Regions from separate parts of the Lysinibacillus sp. JNUCC-52 genome, predicted to be linked through region 2. Evidence: riboswitches for the same ligand, from Rfam matches in the RefSeq annotation. Region 2 holds a riboswitch; each other region holds the start of a gene.

Region 1 (5,569 bases), 120 kb from region 2:
GCGCGTGAAGGTGCAGAAAAGTCTCATCAAAAATTACTTTATACACAAATTTTCTGCCAAGAAGCATTTGCAGAAATTGAGAAAGAAGCAAAGGATACAATTCTTGCTTCAGCAGATGGGGACGCTGCACGTATGACATTGTCAGCTTTACGTAAACTAACTCGTAACAACCCTTATAACCTTATTGCTAAAAAACGTGAAGCTTCTGTTAAACTAATCGAAGCAGAAAAATTCATCGTATAATATAATCTTTAACCTAGCTCTTTACTAACGGTAGGAAAAATCAAAGTTTCGAAAAAAGACAACAAGTAAATCAACTTGTTGTCTTTTTTATTGAAAGGGAGGGTGTCAGGCACACAAACAATTAATGCCAAAGTGCCAGGCATGCAAACAATTCTCACTTTGCCAATTAAAACTATCTAAGTAAAAATCCACGAAGACTCCTGCGGGAACGCACGTAATGTAAGACGCAACAGACGGCGCGCTAGCGACGGTTGCGGCTTACATCGTGCCCGCGGAAAGCGAAGTGGAATTTTACGAAATAGGAGCAGACAGAATGCCAGTTGCCCACACTAAAGTGACAGGCACGCAAACAATTTAAGCCAAAGTGACAGGCACGCAAACAATTATGAAATTAACCAATAAATGTTTCTTTTTGGCTCATACTAGTTATGATGGTATACTACAGGAAATGATAGCAGAGGAGCCTATAAATATGATTCAACTTATCCATTATCCTAAATGTACAACTTGTAAAAAAGCACAGAAGTGGTTAAACGACAATGGCGTTTCATACGAAGAGGTACACATTGTTGAACAAGCACCTACGAAAGAGCAAATTAAAAGTTATTGGCAGGCTAGCGGGCAGCCATTAAAGAAATTTTTCAACACATCTGGCATGAAATATCGCGAACTTGGGTTGAAGGATAAACTGGCGGAAATGTCGGAAGATGAACAGCTCACACTACTTGCTTCTGATGGTATGTTAATTAAGCGACCAATCGTTACTGATGGAAAAAAAGTAACGTTAGGATTTAAAGAATCAGATTTTGAACAAGCGTGGAAATAACAGCTTTAATCCTTGTTTTTATGAAAGAAGTATGGCACACTGAAAGTGAATATATTACATATTTATGGAGGGGTTTTTGGCATGAGCACACCTAAAGACTTACGTTACTCTGAAGAACACGAATGGGTAAAATTAGAAGATGGTAAAGTACGTATCGGTATTTCGCATTTTGCACAATCTGAATTAGGAGACATCGTTTTCGTTGAGCTTCCACAAGTTGGCGACGAAATTAAAACTGATGATCCATTTGGCAGCGTAGAATCAGTAAAAACTGTTTCTGAATTATACGCACCGATTTCAGGTACTGTAGTGGAAGTAAATGCAGATCTAGAAGATAGCCCAGAATTCGTAAACGAATCACCATATGAAAAAGCATGGATGATCGTTGTAGAGCCTGCTGATGCTTCAGAGCTTGAAAACCTTATGACTGCAGAACAATACGAAGAAATGATTGCAGAATAATCAAGCCTATAATAGAAAAACGTCGGAGTACATACCGGCGTTTTTTATTATATAACACAGGTATGCAATTGTTTTTTGAGCTGTACAAAGCGTGACTCTTCAAGTAAATGAAAGTCCAAGTAACTCACATAAAATGTTATCCAAATTGCAAAGTGACATATAGAAAATATTGTTAACGTGTAGATCTATGCATAGTGTGGAATCCTATAATTGCAATAAATTGTTGTCGTAGATAACTGCTAAATGGGGGTGGCGTGATGTTCGAAGGGAAATGTTTAATTGTGGAAGGCCGTTCGGATAAGCTTCAAATAGAACCTATTTTGAGTGAAGATGTTACAATACTTTGTACAAATGGTACAATTGGTGTGCATCAATTAGAAGAATTACTCGACCCATATGAGGGCTATGAGCTCTATACATTTTTTGATGCAGATGCATCTGGAGATAAATTACGAGCATTGATGGACAGACATTATCCTGAAGCAGAGCATTTGCGAACGATGCCTACTTATAAAGAAGTAGAAACTACACCGAGGAAAGTGCTTGCAATGATTTTATTGCGTGCGCATTTTTCCATCCATAATGAATATATTTTGTAAGGTTGGTTGAAAAATGGAAGAATGGTCAAAAGAGCAGTGGGAAACAGCAGTAAAATCTGGTGAAAAAACTGCCTTTTATTTATATACACCGATGTGCGGAACGTGTGCAGTTGCATCTAAAATGATGGATATCATAGAACAATTATTGCCACAGTTAAAATTAGGCAAGGCAAATATTAATTTTTTAGAGCAAATAGCTTATGATTTTCAAATCGAAAGTGTACCGTGTTTACTCGTTAGTGATGGTGGATCAGTTAGAGAAAAGGTTTATGCATTTCAATCCGTACCTTTTTTATACGAATTGTTAAAAAAACCAATTGACTGAACTTTGCTAGCATGGTAAAGTAACAACTATATTAAAAACTATTAAATATATCGAACTCTTATAAAGAGCGGCGGAGGGAAGTGCCCTATGAAGCCCGGCAACCATCACAAATGTGAAAAGGTGCCAAATCACTCAAAGATTTTTCTTTGAAAGATGAGAGAACGGTTTAGCGTATAAAGTACGTGACCCCTTCTACTTGTCTGTGAGTGAAGGGGTTTTCTATATGAGAAAAGGAGTTTCGCTATGATACAGCTTCAAAATATTACGAAGAAATACAAAACCGCAAATGGCGAATTAACTGCTGTTAAAGATGTTAATCTTACAATTAACAAAGGTGAAATTTTTGGCATTATTGGCTATAGTGGCGCTGGTAAAAGTACGATGATTCGTTTATTAAACGGTTTAGAAAAGCCGACAACTGGTTCGGTGAAGGTGAATAACCAAGAATTTTCATCTATTAAGGGTCAAAAGTTGCGTGATGCTAGACAAAAGGTAAGTATGATTTTCCAACATTTTAACTTACTTTGGTCAAGAACAGTTGCAGAAAACATTGCATTTCCACTTGAAATTGCAGGTGTAGCTAAAAGTGAGCGAGACGCACGTGTGAAAGAACTTATTGCACTTGTTGGTTTAGAAGGTCGTGACAAATCGTTTCCATCACAACTGTCAGGTGGTCAAAAGCAACGTGTTGGCATAGCACGAGCACTTGCCAATAATCCTGAAGTGCTGTTATGTGATGAAGCTACATCAGCACTGGATCCAGAAACAACGGATGCAATTCTTGATTTGCTTGTCGATATAAACGAACGATTAGGCTTAACAATCGTATTAATTACTCATGAAATGCATGTTATTCGCAAAATCTGTCATCGTGTAGCGGTAATGGAAGCTGGAGAAATTGTTGAACGTGGTGAAGTACTACAAGTGTTCCAAGCACCACAAGCAGCGATCACTAAAAAATTCGTATCACAAATTACCGATACGAAGGAAACGCAGGAGACAGTTGCACAGCTTAGAATGAACTATCCAACAGGACACCTTGTTAAGCTTGTATTTGTTGGTGAAAAAACAGAGCAGCCAGTTATATCACATTTAGTAAAACAGTTTGATGTAGAAGTTAGCATTGTCCATGGTAATATCTCGCAAACGAAAAATGGTGCATACGGTACTCTTATTGTACAAATTGATGGTACAGAGACAAATGTAGCAGCTGCATTAAATTATTTAAATACAGTTGAAGTACAAACGGAGGTGATTGCAAATGCTAACTAGTCTCTTTCCGAATGTCGACTGGGAAAAAATGTGGACAGCCACATATGAAACACTTTATATGACCACTCTATCTACAGTCGTAACATTTATACTTGGTTTAGCCATTGGCATAATCCTCTTTTTAACGAGTCCAAACCAGTTATGGGCCAATAAAATTGTTAACTTTTTAACAGGATCGGTCGTTAATATATTCCGTTCGATACCATTTATCGTGTTAATTATTTTACTTATTCCATTTACGAAGTTTTTACTTGGGACAATCCGAGGAGCAAATGCAGCCCTACCAGCACTTATTATTGGTGCTGCCCCATTCTATGCACGAATGGTACTAATTGCATTACGTGAAATTGATAAAGGTGTTGTTGAAGCAGCACGCTCGATGGGGGCTAAAACGTCCACGATTATATGGAAGGTTCTAATTCCAGAATCATTACCAGCACTTATTTCTGGGATTACTGTAACGGCTGTAGCACTTGTTGGATATACGGCAATGGCTGGTATTATTGGTGCTGGCGGTCTAGGAAACTTAGCCTTTTTAGATGGCTTCCAACGTAATCGCCAAGATGTGACATTAATGGCAACTATTTTGATCTTAGTAGTCGTATTTATCATTCAATGGATTGGCGATATGATTACAACGAAAACAGACAAACGTTAAAAAGGTTAAACCGGTATTTACCGCTAACATATTGTTTGAACAAATAAAGGGAGTGTATACAAATGAAGAAGTTATTAGCAGGATTATTTTTATCAGTACTTGTATTGGCTTTAGCAGCATGTGGTGCTGGTAACAAAGACGAAGCAGGATCAACAACTGGAGATGACAGTGCAAAAACTGAAGATAAAGTAACATTAAAAATTGGTGCTTCTAACACACCTCACGCAGTTATTTTAGAACAAGCAAAACCGATTTTAGCAAAAGAAGGTATTGATTTAAAAATCGAGACGTACCAAGATTATGTATTACCTAACCAAGATTTAGAGTCAAAAACTATTGATGCAAACTATTTCCAACATATTCCTTATCTTGAATTACAAATTAAAGATAATGGCTATGATTTTGTAAATGCAGGTGGCGTACATATCGAGCCAATCGGTATTTACTCTAAAAAATATAAATCACTTGAAGACCTTCCTAAAGGTGCAACAATTTTATTATCGAACTCAGTTTCAGACCATGGCCGTATGTTGTCACTATTAGAAGCAAAAGGCTTAATTAAATTAAAAGATGGTATCGACAAAACAGCAGCAGAAATTAAAGATATTGTAGATAATCCAAAAGACTTTAAATTCGATGCAAATACTGCACCAGAGCTACTTGTGCAAATGTTTGAAAACGAAGAAGGCGATGCAGTACTTATTAACTCTAACTATGCAATTGATAATGGACTAAACCCAATTGAAGATGCAATTGCTTTAGAAGATAAAGAATCTCCATATGTAAATATTATTGCAGTTCGTGCTGGTGATGAAAATAAACCAGAAATTAAAAAATTATTAGAAGTATTAAAATCTGAAGAAATCCAAGACTTCATCTTGAAGGAGTGGAAAGGTGCAGTAGTACCCGTTAAATAATATCTATATATTAAAAAATAGTACAAGCCATGAAAATGGTTTGTACTATTTTTTTAGGGAAAGATAAATAATGGTGTGAAATCCAATAATTAAATTCTATTATTTTTCCTAAACTGTTTAGAATTTGTTTAGATTCATTTAATATGATTACTGTTATAATATAATTCGCTAATCATACTGAAGGATTTTGGTACTTAGTCCTAGTGGAGGTGAAATCCTATATTAAAAAATTTTTATTGTGGTATTTTAGTTATATTTTTCCTTTCT
Region 2 (5,569 bases):
AACTTGTGCAACATTTGCAATCGATTTAACCCCACCGAAAATAATGGCACCTAATAATACAATAATAATAATTCCTGTAATCCAAGGATCCATTCCGAAAGCGTTTTCAACAGCAACAGAAATTGCATTTGATTGAACGCCAGGCATTAATATTAACATTGCAATTAACGCAGCAATCGCAAAAATTACCGCAAACCACTTTTGCCCCATACCTTTCTCAATGTAAAAGGCTGGACCACCACGGTATTCGGTATCTTTCTCTTCTTTATAAATTTGTGCTAATGTCGACTCAACATAAGCTGTCGCAGCACCAATGAAGGCAATTGCCCACATCCAAAAAATTGCACCAGGCCCCCCCATTGCGATTGCAGTTGCCGTACCAGCAATATTACCTGTACCTACACGGCCTGATAATGCAATCGACATTGCCTGGAAAGAAGAAATTCCTTTTTCCGATTTTTCTCCTTTAAACATTAAGACGAACATATCCTTAATGAGTCTTACTTGTAGGAACCGTGTAATAATCGAAAAGAATAAACCAATCAATAAAATACCATAAATAAACCACGGTCCCCATAAAATACTGTTCAGAAAACTTACAATACCTTCCATTTTACCCCTCCCAAAATATGAATATTCTTACTTTAAGACATTATAGTATTACATTTTTCTGAAAATTACAACATTATTTTTAAGTTACTATACATCTTATTCAACAATATTTTTCGAAGGGGAAACATTCTATTGAATTATATATCCAATTCTACGCAAGGCATTATTAACAAAATCTCGGATATAGACAAAAATCTCTTCACGCTCTATTTCATGGAATAGATTATGGTAGCATTTTGCCCATTCCTTAAATTGGAATTCTGCAAACTCTTGCTGATGTAGCCAATTACGTGTTTGTCTCGTTTCCGTAATACTATCTTTTTCGCCAGTCATAATAAGCATAGGCGTATTCGGAAATTCTGCTTTAGGCATGACGGCTAAATTGCGCATCATTTGCTGGAGTTCGCGATACCACTTCACTGATATAACTGACTTAAAAGGAAACTCGTCCCTCATTTCCTCTCTGCCTTCAATACTGCGCGTTAATTTGTCAAAAGAAATATCGTGTGTCATTTTAACACTTGCCGTTAAAGCACTTAAGCTAGTTAATGCATTTGATAACTTACCAGGCTGTAGTTTCAAATGTAGCCAAGGCGAAGTTAAAACAATACCTGCACATTCATATTTTCTCTTATGCATTGTATGCAATAATAACGTTGCTCCTAGTCCATGCCCTATTAAAAACACTGGCAAATCATATGAAAAAGCATTTTCAATTAAATGCCTTGTATATTTGTTATACTCTTTAAAGTCCTCATCATGGACTCGTGATAGTTTTGCATTTGCCCCATGATTTGGTAAATCCCCCATGACTACGTGGAAGCCTTCCATTCTGAGTTTTTCAATAAGCCATGCGTACCAACGGTGATTTTCATAAGCACCGTGAACAATAGCAATCACAGCCTTCGCTTGTCCATCAGCTTCCCATTTCCACATTCACATAGTCCTCCTAATTAAATAGTTACACACTGATTATAACGAAATATTCTCGTCATTATAAAATTATATTTGCATAAAATTGCGCATTTGATACGATAATACTACATCAAAGAAAGAAAAGAGGCGTTTAGCATGATTTATCCGTTTAAAGACAAGACCCCTAATATCGATCCATCGGTTTTTATTGCTGACTATGCAACCGTTACTGGTGACGTAACGATTGGTGCCGAAACCACTATTTGGTTTAATACTGTTATTCGAGGCGATGTATCGCCAACAATAATTGGTAAACGAGTAAGCATCCAAGATCTTTGCTGTCTACATCAGAGTCCAAAATATCCATTAATAATCGAAGATGAAGTAACAGTTGGACACCAAGTAACTTTACATAGCTGTACAATTCGAAAAAATGCATTAATAGGTATGGGATCAATCGTGTTGGATGGGGCAGAGATAGGAGAAGGTGCTTTTATTGGTGCGGGTAGTCTTGTACCTCCAGGTAAAGTCATTCCTCCTAATTGCTTAGCATTAGGTCGTCCAGCAAAAGTCGTACGTGAATTAAATGCTGAAGATAAAGAAGACATGGAACGTATCGTTAGAGAATACGCCGAAAAAGGTCAATATTACAAATCTCTTCAAAAATAATGGATGCCCTAAATACGAGGGCTGCCGATATAGGCGTAGGTGCTCTTGTAAAAACACATTTATACAGGATAAAAAATAAATTCGCGATTTCCTTCCAACTGTAAACGGAAAGACGCGAATTTTTTTGCAATCATTTACGCCTATCCATAATTGCCGTCCAGATTTTTTGTATGCTTGACAAGCTCTTCAAAAATCTGTAACTTGCTTCAGCATTCAAACCCAACCTTTAAACGTGAGGTATGAATGCTGAAGCAAGTTAGAAAGGGGCCATGAAGTAGCCCCTTTCCATTGCTTATAGACCTGCTTTTTCTCTTAAAGCATCTGCCTTGTCCGTATTTTCCCAAGGCACATTTAAATCTGTACGGCCAAAGTGACCATAAGCTGCCGTTTGTTTATAAATTGGGCGACGTAGATCAAGCATTTTAATAATGCCTGCTGGACGTAGATCAAATAAATCGCGAACCCATTTTACGATATCGCTTTCGCTTACTTTTCCTGTACCAAATGTATCTACTGCGATTGATACGGGTTGTGCTACACCAATGGCATAAGCAAGTTGTACTTCAGCACGTTCTGCTAAACCTGCAGCAACAATGTTTTTAGCTACATAACGCGCTGCATATGCAGCAGAACGGTCCACTTTTGTAGCATCCTTACCAGAGAATGCTCCACCACCATGACGTGCATAGCCACCGTATGTATCAACGATGATTTTACGTCCTGTAAGACCAGCATCTCCTTTAGGTCCACCAATAACAAAACGACCTGTTGGGTTAATGAAATATTTTGTTTGAGCATCTAATAGCTCACTAGGTACTACAGGAGCTATTACTAACTCTTTTAAATCTGATTGAATTTGCTCTAATGTCGCTTCTTCATCATGCTGTGTTGAAATAACAATCGTATCGACACGGACTGGGATGTTGTGTTCATCATACTCAATTGTCACCTGTGTTTTACCGTCTGGACGTAAATATGCTAGTTCACCTGATTTACGAACTTCTGTTAAACGACGAGCTAATTTATGCGCTAAACTAATTGGTAAAGGCATTAATTCAGGTGTTTCGTTACAAGCGTAACCAAACATTAATCCTTGGTCACCTGCACCAATTGCTTCAATATCTGCATCAGTCATAGAACCTTCACGCGCTTCTAATGCTTGGTCTACACCTTGGGCAATGTCTGGTGATTGTTCACCAATTGCTACTAGTACTGCTAAGTTTTCAGCATCAAAGCCATATTTACCGCGTGTGTAGCCGATTTCTGCTACAGTATCACGCACGATACCTTTAATATCTACATAAGTAGAAGTAGTAATTTCTCCTGCTACTAGTACTAATCCTGTCGTTACAGTTGTTTCACACGCTACACGTGCATTTGGATCTTCTTTTAAAATGGCATCTAAAATGGCATCCGAAATTTGGTCACAAATTTTGTCAGGATGTCCTTCTGTTACACTCTCTGATGTAAACAATCGACGGTTTGTCATTTGGTTTTCCTCCTATTACTCTTACAAATAGCATTTGCGAAATTAATACGGTACTCATTACCCATGTCAAGTTCGCTCCTGAAGGATAGAACTTTCAAGCCGTTGTTGCTTTTAACATGAGGATTTCGAAAGATCCGTCATTATAATAAGGAAAGAATTGTATATACTTACCTTTACATTCATTATGAAAATAAAAAAAATCCTTTTCTCACGTCTTTACATGAGGAAAGGAATAATGACTTCGTAACCTTTCACTCTTATCGTTCAAGGGTTTTCCCCTTGCATCAGGTTGGCACCAGCGCATGTCGTGAAATAGTTCATGCAGGTTGCCGGGTTTCACAGGGCCTGACCCTCCACCAGCTCGGGATAAGAGTATCCGTTCAATTCCTCATCTTACGTAAAAGGTCGAACGTTGTCAATTATTTTATGACTTTTTGTTGAAAGTTATTTAAAACACGAAAATAATTTTTGAATTAGTATAGATTATTAAAGCAATTGTGTTATACTATTTTTGAAATTAAGAAAAACTCCCTCAAACTCAAGGGAATATTATAAAAAAGGATGGTATTTAATCGATGAATTCAGTAGAAATTGCAAACGAACTGAAGGAATTATTAAACGGTGGGAACATTAACGTTCAACTTTCAGTACCACAATTAGCGGAAAAAGCTACATCTCGTGGTGAGGCAATGTTAACAGTAGATGGCGCAGTTCGTGCAGAAACTGGCAAATACACTGGTCGTTCACCTAAAGATAAATATACGGTAGAAGAAGAAAGCACAAAAGATAAAATTGACTGGGGTAAAGTAAACCAACCAATTTCTTCGGAAGTGTTCGATAACTTATATGTAAAAGTAGTTAAATACTTAAAAGAACGTGACGAATTATTCGTATTCAAAGGTTTTGCTGGTGCTGACAAAGATTCACAATTAAGCATCCAAGTAATCAATGAATATGCTTGGCACAATCTTTTCGCCCATCAATTATTTATCCGTCCAACACAAGAAGAATTAGCTTCTCATGTTGCTGAATTCACAGTTATTTCAGCTCCTAACTTTAAAGCGGATCCAGCTATCGATGGTACATCTTCTGAAACTTTCATTATTGTATCACTTGAAAAGAAAATCATCCTAATCGGTGGTACTGAATATGCTGGTGAAATGAAAAAATCTATTTTCGGCATTATGAACTACCTACTACCACAACAAGGCATCCTATCAATGCACTGTTCAGCAAACGTAGGTGAAGCTGGCGATGTGGCATTATTCTTCGGTTTATCTGGTACTGGTAAAACAACTTTATCAGCTGACCCTGCCCGCAAATTAATCGGTGACGATGAGCACGGCTGGTCTGACAACGGCGTATTCAATATTGAAGGTGGTTGCTATGCAAAAACAATTAACCTTTCTGCTGAAAAAGAACCTGAAATCTATAACGCAATCCGCTTCGGTTCTGTTCTAGAAAACGTAGCTGTAGATCCTGAAACTCGTGTTTGTGACTACGATGATGTTTCATTAACAGAAAACACACGTGTTGCTTACCCAATCCAATTTATTGAAAATATTGTTGATCCATCTGTTGCAGGTCATCCAAAAACAATCGTCTTCTTAACTGCTGATGCATTTGGTGTGTTACCTCCAATCAGTAAATTAACAAAAGAACAAGCAATGTATCACTTCCTAAGTGGTTTCACTTCGAAGCTAGCAGGTACTGAACGTGGTGTAACAGAGCCAGAGCCAGTATTCTCTACATGTTTCGGTTCTCCATTCCTTCCACTTCCAGCAACTGTTTATGCTGAAATGTTAGGTCAAAAAATCGATGAGCATGGCGCACAAGTATTCCTTGTAAACACTGGCTGGACTGGTGGCGAATACGGTACAGGTA
Region 3 (5,569 bases), 1.4 Mb from region 2:
TACGATAGTAACCCCACTTTAGTAATGTTATTTCCAATTAAATCCTTTTTGTGCTAGGAAGCTATTGATGTGTGGACGACGCTGTTCTACTAAAAAATCAGCCATTTGCTTTGTCCAATTGTCAATTTTACGATTTGAGGAGCGACTATTGTAATATGCTTCCATAGTTTCATTGTAAGCAGGTAACAGTTCCTCATATTTTGCTGTATCATATCCATTTTCATGGAGTATAGCAGCAACTGGTAAACGAGGCTTCACCTCATTGCGTCGAGCTGGAACGCCAATTGTTAAACCGAACAATGGGAAGACATAATCAGGTAGATTAAATAATTCACTTATTTCTTCTGGCTTATTACGTACACCGCCTATATAACAAATACCATATCCCATAGATTCAGCTGCAATAACAAAATTTTGCGCAAATAATGCGACATCTGCGACACCTACTAGAACGTTTTCAGCCGAATCTGCAACGATATCAACGCCCTCTAATTTGCCAGCCATTTGTAGTCGTTTAAAGTCTACACAAAATACAAAAGCACCACCAGCGGTTTCGTATTGACGTGGATTTCCTGAAAGTAAACCTAGTTTTTCTTTTTTCTCCTCGTCTGTAACCCAAATTACGCTATATGCTTGTACAAAGTGAGAAGTTGCTGCCATCTGGGCAGTAGCAATTAAATCTTCAACGATTTCCTTAGATATAGGATTTCCATCATAAATACGAACCGAAGAGTGGTTACGTAATAATTCTTTAACCATCTAAAAAGTCCCCTTTTCCCAATTATATATACCAAGAGCATATCATGATTTTTGACTAAAATCGAATCAAATCCCATATGGAGTAACTATTAAAATTAAACTATTTTCAAATAATTAAGGCAAATTATAAATACGCTCGTTAAGTAAAATATTTTGTTAGATATAGCTTAAATGTTCTGAATAGTGTAAAATTATGTATGACGACAGGTTATTTATCTCCTGTTTTTTTACATTGGTTGGGTGTACCAATGTGAAGGAAAATAATCGAGTTGAAGTAAATATATGTGGGATGGAGGAATAAGGAATGGATGAAAAGTTAGCAAAAAAGCTTCGTAATGAACAATTACGAAACAAAGTTGTAACAGCAGAAGAAGCAGCATCTTGGATTAAGGACGGCATGGTACTTGGCATGAGCGGATTTACACGTGCAGGTGACGTAAAAGTGGTACCGCTTGCACTTGTTGAGAAAGCAAAAACAGAAAGTTTCAAGGTGGATGTATATACAGGTGCATCACTTGGACCAGAAGTTGACCAATACTTAGCAGAAGCGGGTGTTATTCGCAAGCGTGGACCTTTCCAAGGAGACGCAGGCATTCGAAACATGATTAATAGTGGAGAAGTTACGTATGTTGATGCCCACCTATCACACAATGCTGAATTAGTACGTCAGGGCATCATTGGTCCGATAGACTTTGCTATTATTGAAGCTGCTGCTATTACAGAAGATGGCTTATTAATTCCTACAACTTCAGTTGGTAACTCTCCGATTTTCGTACAAGAAGCAGATCAAATTATCATCGAGCTAAACATAGCACAGCTGGATGCATTAGAAGGTGTGCATGATATTTTTGTTCCAGGACCACAAGGTAAACGTGATCCAATTCCAATGCTAAATGTGTCAGATCGTCTTGGTACAATAGGGATTCCACTAAATTTAGATAAAGTTAAAGGTATTGTTATTTCAGATATTTTAGATGCGCCATCAATGATTGTTCCTGCTGATGAAGAAACAGATATTATGGCAAATCATCTATTGAATTTCTTAAGAGAAGAAATAAAAGTAGGTCGTTTAACGACAAGTTTACGTCCACTACAATCAGGTGTAGGTTCGGTGGCGAATGCTGTCTTGTTAGGTTTCAAAGATTCCGAGTTTGAAAATTTAGAAGTTTATTCGGAAGTGCTACAGGATGCAGTATTTGAATTAATGGATGCTGGAAAAGTAAGCTTTGCATCTGCTACTTCTATTACCCTATCTGAGAAAGTAGGAAACCAGGTTTACGGGAATTTTGAAAAATATGCAGATAAATTAGTATTACGACCACAGGAAATTTCTAATCACCCAGAAATTATTCGTCGACTCGGCTTAATATCTGTAAATACAGCGCTTGAATTGGATATTTACGGTAATGTGAATTCGACTCATGTTTCTGGTACAAAGATGATGAATGGTATTGGAGGCTCTGGTGATTTTGCTCGTAATGCACGATTAGGTATTTTCGTAACAAAATCGTATGCAAAAGGCGGGAAAATTTCTAGTATCGTTCCTATGGTTTCACATGTAGATCATACAGAACATGATGTAGATATTATTGTAACAGAGCAAGGAGTTGCAGACTTAAGAGGTTTAGCACCTAAAGAGCGTGTTGGCCTAATCATTGAAAACTGTGCGCATCCTGATTATAAAGAGCAATTATGGGCGTACTTTAATGACGCTAATGAAGCAACAGGTGGTCACCATACACCGCATGATTTAGAAAAAGCACTTTCTTGGCATGTGAATTTAGCAAAGAATGGTACAATGCTAGACCCATCATTTGCTAAATAATATATTTAAAAAAAGTGTTAGATTGACTGCCATCAATCTAACACTTTTTTGCTATGCGATTGTTTTCCTACGAGATCGTAAGCCGCTACCTCGCTGTTTCACCGCCAGTTACGCCTGTGTTTTGTGCTAACTGTAGCAGTTATCGCTTAGGCTCAATCACTTGCTTTATGCGGCTTTTTTAAAGGCAGATGTTACTTTCGGTTCCGTTCCGTTGAATAGTCTTTTAATATTTTCGATATGCAAGATGAACGCTATGCATAAAAGGAGAATAGAAATGATCGTTGGGCCGAGGCCAGGTATCCATAAATAGGTAGCTGTACAAAATACAATATAAAATTCTAACACACCGACAATTAAATAGTTTGTTGCTAAAGATAAAATCACAAATAAGATAAGTGCACATAATGCAATTTTCCAATCGACGGCAAGTAAAATTCCGATAATGGAGGCAGTTCCTTTGCCACCTTTGAAGCCCATATGGAAAGGGAAGTTATGCCCTAAAATAACACTAGCAGCCATTGTATAGATTAAGAGCCACATTTGTACTTCAGTGAATTGTGATGCATTAGAAGATAAGTAGTAAATAGCACAGAGAATAGCACCAACGCCTTTACCAATATCAATTAGGGCCACTAATATGCCGTATTTCCAGCCAAGAGACAGCGTTGCATTTGAAGCACCAGCATTGCCATGACCAGTCTTTTTTAAATCTACACCTGATAGAAATTGTGCCACTTTAGAGCCGTGAATACAGCCAATGAAATAACCAATTATTATAATAATAAAAAATACCATGGCTTTTTCCATAAAAAATGCTCCTTTCATTTTATATTCTTTATATAGTGTATGTGCTCTTATTACGTAAATTAGCAGACAGAAGTTTCAGAAAAAAATAAATTTTACTGTTGACAGAAAAAAAGTCTATGTTTATACTGTGTAACAACGATGGAAATTGAATCACATACTCTTATCAAGAGCGGCGGAGGGAATAGGCCCTACGATGCCCGGCAACCAGTGAGTGACGAACTTGCTAAGGTGCTAATTCCTACAGATTCTTACTTGGATCTGGCAGATAAGGGGAGGAAAACTTGCAACCGCAACCCTCTTCTTAACTGAAGAGGGTTTTTGTTTTCTACACATAAATCCTCCTCATCTCCGGTACCATCGTAAAACCATTAAGGAGGAAGAAAATATGTCGAATTTCAAACCAGAAACATTACTATTACACGGTGGTCAAGAGCCTGACCCAGTAACAGGCTCCCGAACTGTACCAGTGTATCGTTCAACAGCTTTCGTATTTAAAGACACTGCTCATGCGCAACGTCTTTTTGCATTAGAAGAAGCGGGCAATATTTACACACGTATTACAAACCCAACTGTAGATGTTTTTGAAAAACGCGTCGCATTATTGGAAGGCGGGACAGCAGCAGTAGCACTTTCATCAGGTGCAGCAGCTATCGCATTTTCAATTTTAAATCTTGCAGGAGCAGGGGATGAAATTGTAGCAGCAAGCTCTTTATACGGAGGAACATATAACTTATTAGCAAATACACTACCAAACTACGGTATTAAAACAATTTTCGTAGATGAAACAAATCCTGAGAACTTCCGATCTGCGATCAATGAAAACACAAAAGCGGTGTTCGCTGAAATTTACGGCAATCCAAGCTTAAAGGTTTTAGATGTAGAAGCAGTAGCAAATATTGCGCATGAAAATGGACTGCCTTTAATTATCGATAGCACATTTGCCTCACCATACGGCGCAACGCCAATTGACTTTGGTGCAGATATCGTTGTTCACTCCGCGACAAAATGGATTGGTGGACATGGAACAACTTTAGGTGGCGTAGTTGTAGATGCGGGGAAATTTGATTGGACACAAGGAAGATTCCCTAGATTTACAGAGCCAGACACTTCTTATCATGGATTAAGATATGGTATTGATACAGCAGCGGCTGCATTTGCCACAAAACTGCGCGTGCAATTACTACGAGATTTTGGTCCAACATTAAGTGCTGATGCTGCCTTTAACTTACTACAAGGTTTAGAAACGCTTCATTTGCGTATTCCTAAACATAATGAAAATGCATTAGCAGTCGCTGAATATTTACGTAACCACCCATCTGTGGAATATGTGAATTATAATGGATTTGAGGATTTTGCTTCGCATGATTTAGCAAAAAAATACTTGAAAAATGGCTTCGGTTCAGTGCTTACATTTGGCATAAAAGGTGGACGAGAAGCAGGGCGTCAGCTAATAGACAGCGTAAAATTATTCTCACACGTAGCAAACGTTGGAGATGCAAAATCATTAATTATTCATCCAGCATCAACAACACATCAGCAACTATCTGCTGAGGAATTAATCCAAACTGGCGTATCCGAGTCGCTCATTCGCTTATCAATCGGTTTAGAGGCAGTTGAGGATATTATTGCAGACCTAGAGCAAGCAATTGCACAAGTAACAGCAGCTACACAAAAAGTAGAAGCATAACTTAAATTAATAAAACTAGATTCCTGTCGTAGCGTTAACGTATTTTCTCATTCGAAATGCCTCATTTGGTAATGCGTATAACGTTGCTACATCAATCGTTACCTCATTCGGTAAGTTTTCTGAAATTTCCTATATTTAATACCTAGTATTTTTATAAGTATTATTGACTTAATTAAAACCATGCTATATACTAGGGATTAAGTTACATGTTCGAATGGCTACCAACCTAGAACAAAAATTAAAAGTGTCGATGTTACGTAATTCTAAATGCCGTAAATTTTTAGGCGGTAGAACAATCAATTTGTTTTCATAAGTGCTCCCCCACTTTTGAATATATATATAGAGGGTAGCTACATAGCCAGTAGCTACTCTCACTTAAAAAACTGATCGATAAGGAGTGTTGAAAATGGGAAATGTTTATCGTGCACAAAATGTAACAGCTTATATTATTTATGAATTAAATGAAAGTCATCATTTTGTGAACAACAAAT
Region 4 (5,569 bases), 550 kb from region 2:
GGTGCATCTAAATGCTTCGTCGCCTCATAAATTTCAATAATTTTCTCTTTCGTATAAACAGGTTGAGAAATAAAGTAATCGGCGCCATGTTCAATTTTTTTCTCTAGACGGGCTACCGCTCGATCTAACACACGGACATTCGGATTAAATGCTGCCGCTACAGAAAAGTTTGCTTTTTTACGAAGTGGCTTTCCAGAAAATGAAATACCTTCATTCAACTGTTTAATCAGTTGGATTAGCTCCATAGAAGATACATCATAAACACTTGTTGCACCAGGGAAGTCGCCTACCTTAGTCGGATCTCCAGTAACTGCTAAAATATCATGAATACCAAGTGCATTTAAGCCCATCAAATGCGACTGTAATCCAATTAAATTACGGTCACGACACGTTATATGCGTTAATGGTCGAACACCATGTGTTTCCTTTAATAACGCACCCATTGCCACATTACTAATGCGTGGCGATGCAAGTGAGTTATCTGCCATCATCACTACATCAGCGCCTGCTTCATATAATTTTTTCGCCCCTTGAATAAAGCCATCAATCTCTAAATGCCTTGGTGTATCTAACTCCACGATAACTGAGCGCTCACGTTTCACCTTTTCAAGTAACGGCTCATATGTTGCAGGCTCTGCTTCTCGTACAATCTCCACTTTTTCTGGCTTAGCTAACTTTTCTTCAATAGGTGTTAACTCTTCTAAATATTTTTTCGCTGCCGCAATGTGCTTTGGTGTTGTGCCACAGCAGCCACCTATTAAACGAACACCTTGGTCAACTAGTGCAACCGCTGCTCGACCAAAATAATCTGCTTCTGATTCATATACGACACGCCCATCCTCTAAATCTAGCAATGATGCATTTGGATAGGCAGACATAAATGCTTTTTCAGGAAGTTCAACACCTTCGAATGCTTGAATGGTATGATGCGGACCTAAACGGCAATTTACGCCAACTACATCTGCACCAAGCATCTCAAGCTCGTGCAATGCATAATTTAATGCCATTCCATTTTGTAACACGCCAGGTTCATGCATTGACACCTGCGCAATAATTGGTAGCTTTGTTTTGGCACGTAACATTTTCAACGTTGCGCTTAACTCTTCGAAATCATAATACGTTTCAAGTAAAAGGCCGTCTGGATTGCCTGCAAGTAACACATTAGCTTGCTCTTCAACTGTCGTTAAAATTTCCTCTAACGTAGCATCACTTTTACGAATACCGCGGATACCCCCAATTGTGCCTAACACAAATTGTCCACCATCTGCTGCAGCACGTTTAGCAATCGTGATCGCTGCTTCATTAAACTGCTGCACTCGCGATTCTAAGCCGTAGCGTGCTAATTTAATAGCATTAGCCCCATAAGTATTTGTTTGAATTACATCTGCACCAGCAGCAATATATTCTCTATGAATTTTTTCAATTAATTCTGGTTTCTGTACATTCATTTCTTCATGGCAGTACTCCAAGCCGTAGCCATATAAAACAGTACCAATAGCACCATCTGCAGTTAACACATGTGTTTTTAACTTTTCTAGCAATCCCATAAACGTAAGCCTCACTTTCCTTTTTCCCAAAATATAAAAAGCCTTCTTTTACAAAAAAGAAGGCTTTAACGAATCGTAATTGTTTTTCCTTCTCATCTTCGACCAATAAGGTCTTCTGGATTTAGCACCTGACATGAGTTGGTTGCTGAAGCTTCATTGGGCCAGTCCCTCGGCTTCTCTCGATAAGAATGTAGTATGAATTTTTCAAATAATTAAAAGAATCATATCGTTTACAGGCGATAGAGTCAAGACTATTTCACTTAACAAAGGAGATTTCTCCAGAAAAATACCTATTTTCGTATTTATTTCACTACTATACTAGTTTTTCTGCAAGCTCTTCGCCTATTTTTTTACCATTTTGAATACAAGCACCAATACCTACTCCAAAATAAGAGCAACCTGCTATCGATAAATTGGGATACTTTTCTGCAAGCTCAGCTGTTAAGCCCTTCAATGCTTCATGATGTGCTAAATCGTATTTCGGCATTTGGTCGATCCACTTTGCAACATTAACAACAGTTGGCTTTTCATCAATACCTAAACTTTTCTTCACATCTTCTAATGCGACAGCTGCTAGTTCTTCATCTGTCATCTTTCGTAATTTTTCGTACGCAGGATTAATGCTCTTATAAAACAGTCGTACAAGTAATTTACTATTAGTAGATGTATGCTTCCATTTTCGGCTTGTCCACGTTGCCGCATTGCATTGCACATTTGAATTATGCGATACAATAAAACCCGTTCCATCTGCTGGTAACACTGCATCTGGTACATCAAAGCCTAAGTAAATTGTTATGGCAGAAGCTGTCGTAAACTCTTTAAAGTAACGATCCAATGATGGGTCCTGTAATAAGCTTTGCACCGCATCATTCGGTAGCGCTAATACAACGTGATTAGCCTCAAGCTTTCTATTATTAGCCAAAGTAATTGTATATTGCCCTTCATGTTTCTTTACACTTGTTGTTGCTACACCTTTAATAATTTCTACTTCCGTTAATGTTTCTTCAAGGCGATCAATCAGTGATGATAAGCCTTCTTTAAACGAAATAAATTTTTTATTGGAAGCTTTCATAAATTGTTCGCGATTTGCATCAAACCCCTTAATGATGCTTCCGTAATCATTTTTATAATCAATTAAGTACGGCAGTGTAGAAGCAATTGAAAGTTGATGTAGATCTCCAGAATATACGCCTGCTAATACTGGTGCTATTTGATTTTGTACAAGCTCTTCTCCTAAGTAATACGTTAAAAACTCACCTATTGAGCTTTCTTTAGTAAATCCTTTATTTGGCATCGTTAAGTCCTGTAATGCAATTTGCTTACCAGCGTCTGATACAAGTGTACTCGCTTCAAGAGAAGATAAGCTCATAGGGATACCGAATGTTGAATCTGCTGGTATTGCATGTAATTCGTCATTTGTATAGATATAAGAAACCCCTGTTTCGTTGTACACGAGCTCCTGTTCAAAATTAAGCTCCTGCACTAGCTCCATGACCCCTTTATGCCGAGCAACAATTGAATCAGCACCCGTTTCCATTATAAAACCTTGGTCATACGCAGAGTGAAGCTTTCCACCTAAATAAGCATTTTTTTCAACTAGTACTAGTTTTACATCTATTTTTTTCTCCAATACTTGACGTTGTAAATAATGCATCGTACATAAACCAGTAATTCCGCCACCTAATACAACTATTGTTTCCATGAAGAATCGCCCCTAATTTCTTTATTTATCTCCTATTAGTATAAACTTTTTTCGCAAACATTTACGTTCAACCCATTACAAATTTAGCAAAAATAAAGTACGGGGAATTGTTTGCGTGCCTGGCACCTCAGATACGGCGAATTGTTTGCGTGCCTGACACCTCAGATAACACCTCAGATACACCTCAGAGACGGGAATTGTTTGTGTGCCTGACACCTCAGAGACGGGAATTGTTTGTGTGCCTGACACCTCAGATACGGGAAATTGTTTGTGTGCCTGGCACTCCACAGACAGGCACCTCAAAAAAAAATCCGCTTCACTTTCTGTAAAAGTAAGCAAGAGCACAATATTCATAAGGCTCTTATCCTACCTGCGGAAAGCAAAGCGGATTTTAAATTAAATTTTAATTGAAAGTATTTTAATAAGGTCCTCCCATTAATAATAATTTCAATTAGTTTAAGTTTTGGGCAACACTCGCTAATTTATCTGCAGAATTTGTGACTTCATTAAATGCAAGGCCAAGCTCATTCAGAATGAGTGCCACAGCTTGCACTTCTTTTTCCATACGATCATTTTGACACTTCGCTTGTGTCATGGCATCTAAAATTTTATTAAATTGCCCCTCGGTTTGGGCCATGTTTTCCTCACCTGACGCAACTTCTTCCTGAATATGGCTAAGTGTGAGGGCAAGCTTATCCGTTCGCTCCGTCGTTTTTTCCAATAATTTAGCAACAGATGTAACAGATTCCTTCGTTTGACTTGATAATTTACGAACCTCATCTGCTACAACACTAAAGCCTTTCCCCGCCTCTCCAGCACGAGCTGCTTCAATAGCTGCATTTAAAGCTAATAAATTTGTTTGATTTGCAATGTTTGTTACAACATCCATAATCGATTCCATTTCTTTCGACATATCTGTCAATTGCTTAATATTATCTGTAATATCATCTACCGATTGAATAATATTACACATATTTTTGGATTGATGTTGTAAACGTTCCCGACCTTCAACCGCCTGACTTTCGGCGAGCGTACTAACCTGAAGTGACTTTTTCGCCAATTCCTTAATCTCATGCGATTGATTATTTAATTGATGGAATGAAGCATTTGTTTCTTGAGAAATAGCAGCAAGCCCCTCTGAAGATTCCACAATTTTTTTCTCAACTGCCTCTTTTTCTCGTTCGACATTTTCCTTTAAACGTTCGACTGTACTTTCAAAAGCTTCTAATACAAGCTGTTGCTCAAAATTAGAAATTTTAGAGATGGCGCGAATCGTGTTAAATTGATCCATCGGATGCTCTACATGTTTTTCTACTAAGTCTATAAATGAAATGGCTAAATCCTGGAATGCACAAATATACCATTGTGTTCTAAGCCCGATATGTACATGCACTTTTGCGATACTTACTCGTCTTTTATAAAACTCTTCGTCTATTGTACCGTTAAACATTTCAATAATGTGTCGACGCAAGGTGACTTTCAACTTATCTACAGAACTATGTCTATTAATAATATCTACTAAACTTTGCTCAGTTCCAATCATTCCATAAAATCGGTCGACGATTTGATTGATGTTGTCCTCCACAAATGGTTTAAAAGCTTTTAAATATTGTAAATCTATTTTGGTCAAATTTAACATTTCAATCTGCTTTACCAATGTTCGTGAGTTCGGAACTTCCATTGTCACTGAGTATTGTTGTAAATCTAATGCCATTGCCTTTTTCTGTTTTTGAAAAATCACACTTTTCCCTCTTTCATTTACATGTTCTTTTGAAGAGCTGAGCATAATCTATTTCCGTTTACCCAAATATATTTATAAATATACGAAAAAATACCACGACCGCTTATAATTTAACAAGAAAATAATATAACAAAATAACATCATTATAATCAATAATTCATTAATTTTACATTTTAAAATTACTCATTTACATTATACATTTTAAATAAAATTGTCAATTTATTATAACCTATTTTTACCATTTAACACTATATTATTTAATACTATACAAAAAAGTTTTCCATCATGATAATGTGATAAAAAGTCTACTTCAACATTTTTCGCTAGCTATTTCTATCGTCTTTTTACTAAATTACGAATATTGTTTGATTTACGACGAGTATAATTAAGTATCAGCATTTTCACCATCTTTCATTTATTCATTTCGCAAAGGTCATTTAACCTAACAAATAGTCTAAAAACAAGTCTAAATAACTATAATTGAAATTATTTTTAATTAGTTTAAAATACCCACAACAATCATTGACCTTCTTTATTAATTTTCAGTCCATTTCGCACAGTATTTATCGTACAAGCATT

The links. A riboswitch is a leader RNA that binds a small molecule or an ion and turns the genes downstream of it on or off. The one in region 2 is predicted to bind S-adenosylmethionine.
Region 1: linked by a shared signal. The riboswitch ahead of JNUCC52_RS18285 (methionine ABC transporter ATP-binding protein) and the one ahead of metK (methionine adenosyltransferase) in region 2 are both predicted to bind S-adenosylmethionine.
Region 3: linked by a shared signal. The riboswitch ahead of JNUCC52_RS11890 (O-acetylhomoserine aminocarboxypropyltransferase/cysteine synthase family protein) and the one ahead of metK (methionine adenosyltransferase) in region 2 are both predicted to bind S-adenosylmethionine.
Region 4: linked by a shared signal. The riboswitch ahead of JNUCC52_RS16275 (bifunctional homocysteine S-methyltransferase/methylenetetrahydrofolate reductase) and the one ahead of metK (methionine adenosyltransferase) in region 2 are both predicted to bind S-adenosylmethionine.

The regions. Positions count from the first base shown of each region.
Region 1 covers NZ_CP065546.1:3,712,337-3,717,905, forward strand. The annotation lists gene JNUCC52_RS18260 (acyl-CoA dehydrogenase FadE) at 1-243, shown strand, start outside; gene JNUCC52_RS18265 (arsenate reductase family protein) at 716-1,069, shown strand; gene gcvH (glycine cleavage system protein GcvH) at 1,151-1,531, shown strand; gene JNUCC52_RS18275 (toprim domain-containing protein) at 1,789-2,130, shown strand; gene JNUCC52_RS18280 (thioredoxin family protein) at 2,144-2,455, shown strand; SAM riboswitch class I at 2,511-2,615, shown strand; gene JNUCC52_RS18285 (methionine ABC transporter ATP-binding protein) at 2,699-3,727, shown strand; gene JNUCC52_RS18290 (methionine ABC transporter permease) at 3,717-4,385, shown strand; gene JNUCC52_RS18295 (MetQ/NlpA family ABC transporter substrate-binding protein) at 4,448-5,302, shown strand.
Region 2 covers NZ_CP065546.1:3,829,108-3,834,676, reverse strand. The annotation lists gene JNUCC52_RS19055 (alanine/glycine:cation symporter family protein) at 1-612, opposite strand, end outside; gene JNUCC52_RS19050 (alpha/beta hydrolase) at 742-1,548, opposite strand; gene JNUCC52_RS19045 (gamma carbonic anhydrase) at 1,684-2,196, shown strand; gene metK (methionine adenosyltransferase) at 2,489-3,685, opposite strand; SAM riboswitch class I at 3,940-4,058, opposite strand; gene pckA (phosphoenolpyruvate carboxykinase (ATP)) at 4,261-5,569, shown strand, end outside.
Region 3 covers NZ_CP065546.1:2,405,828-2,411,396, reverse strand. The annotation lists gene chrR (class II chromate reductase ChrR) at 28-759, opposite strand; gene scpC (succinyl-CoA:acetate CoA-transferase ScpC) at 1,064-2,584, shown strand; gene JNUCC52_RS11895 (glycerol-3-phosphate acyltransferase) at 2,750-3,391, opposite strand; SAM riboswitch class I at 3,549-3,663, shown strand; gene JNUCC52_RS11890 (O-acetylhomoserine aminocarboxypropyltransferase/cysteine synthase family protein) at 3,777-5,078, shown strand; gene JNUCC52_RS11885 (hypothetical protein) at 5,485-5,569, shown strand, end outside.
Region 4 covers NZ_CP065546.1:3,282,423-3,287,991, reverse strand. The annotation lists gene JNUCC52_RS16275 (bifunctional homocysteine S-methyltransferase/methylenetetrahydrofolate reductase) at 1-1,547, opposite strand, end outside; SAM riboswitch class I at 1,637-1,736, opposite strand; gene JNUCC52_RS16270 (protoporphyrinogen oxidase) at 1,861-3,249, opposite strand; gene JNUCC52_RS16265 (globin-coupled sensor protein) at 3,701-4,990, opposite strand.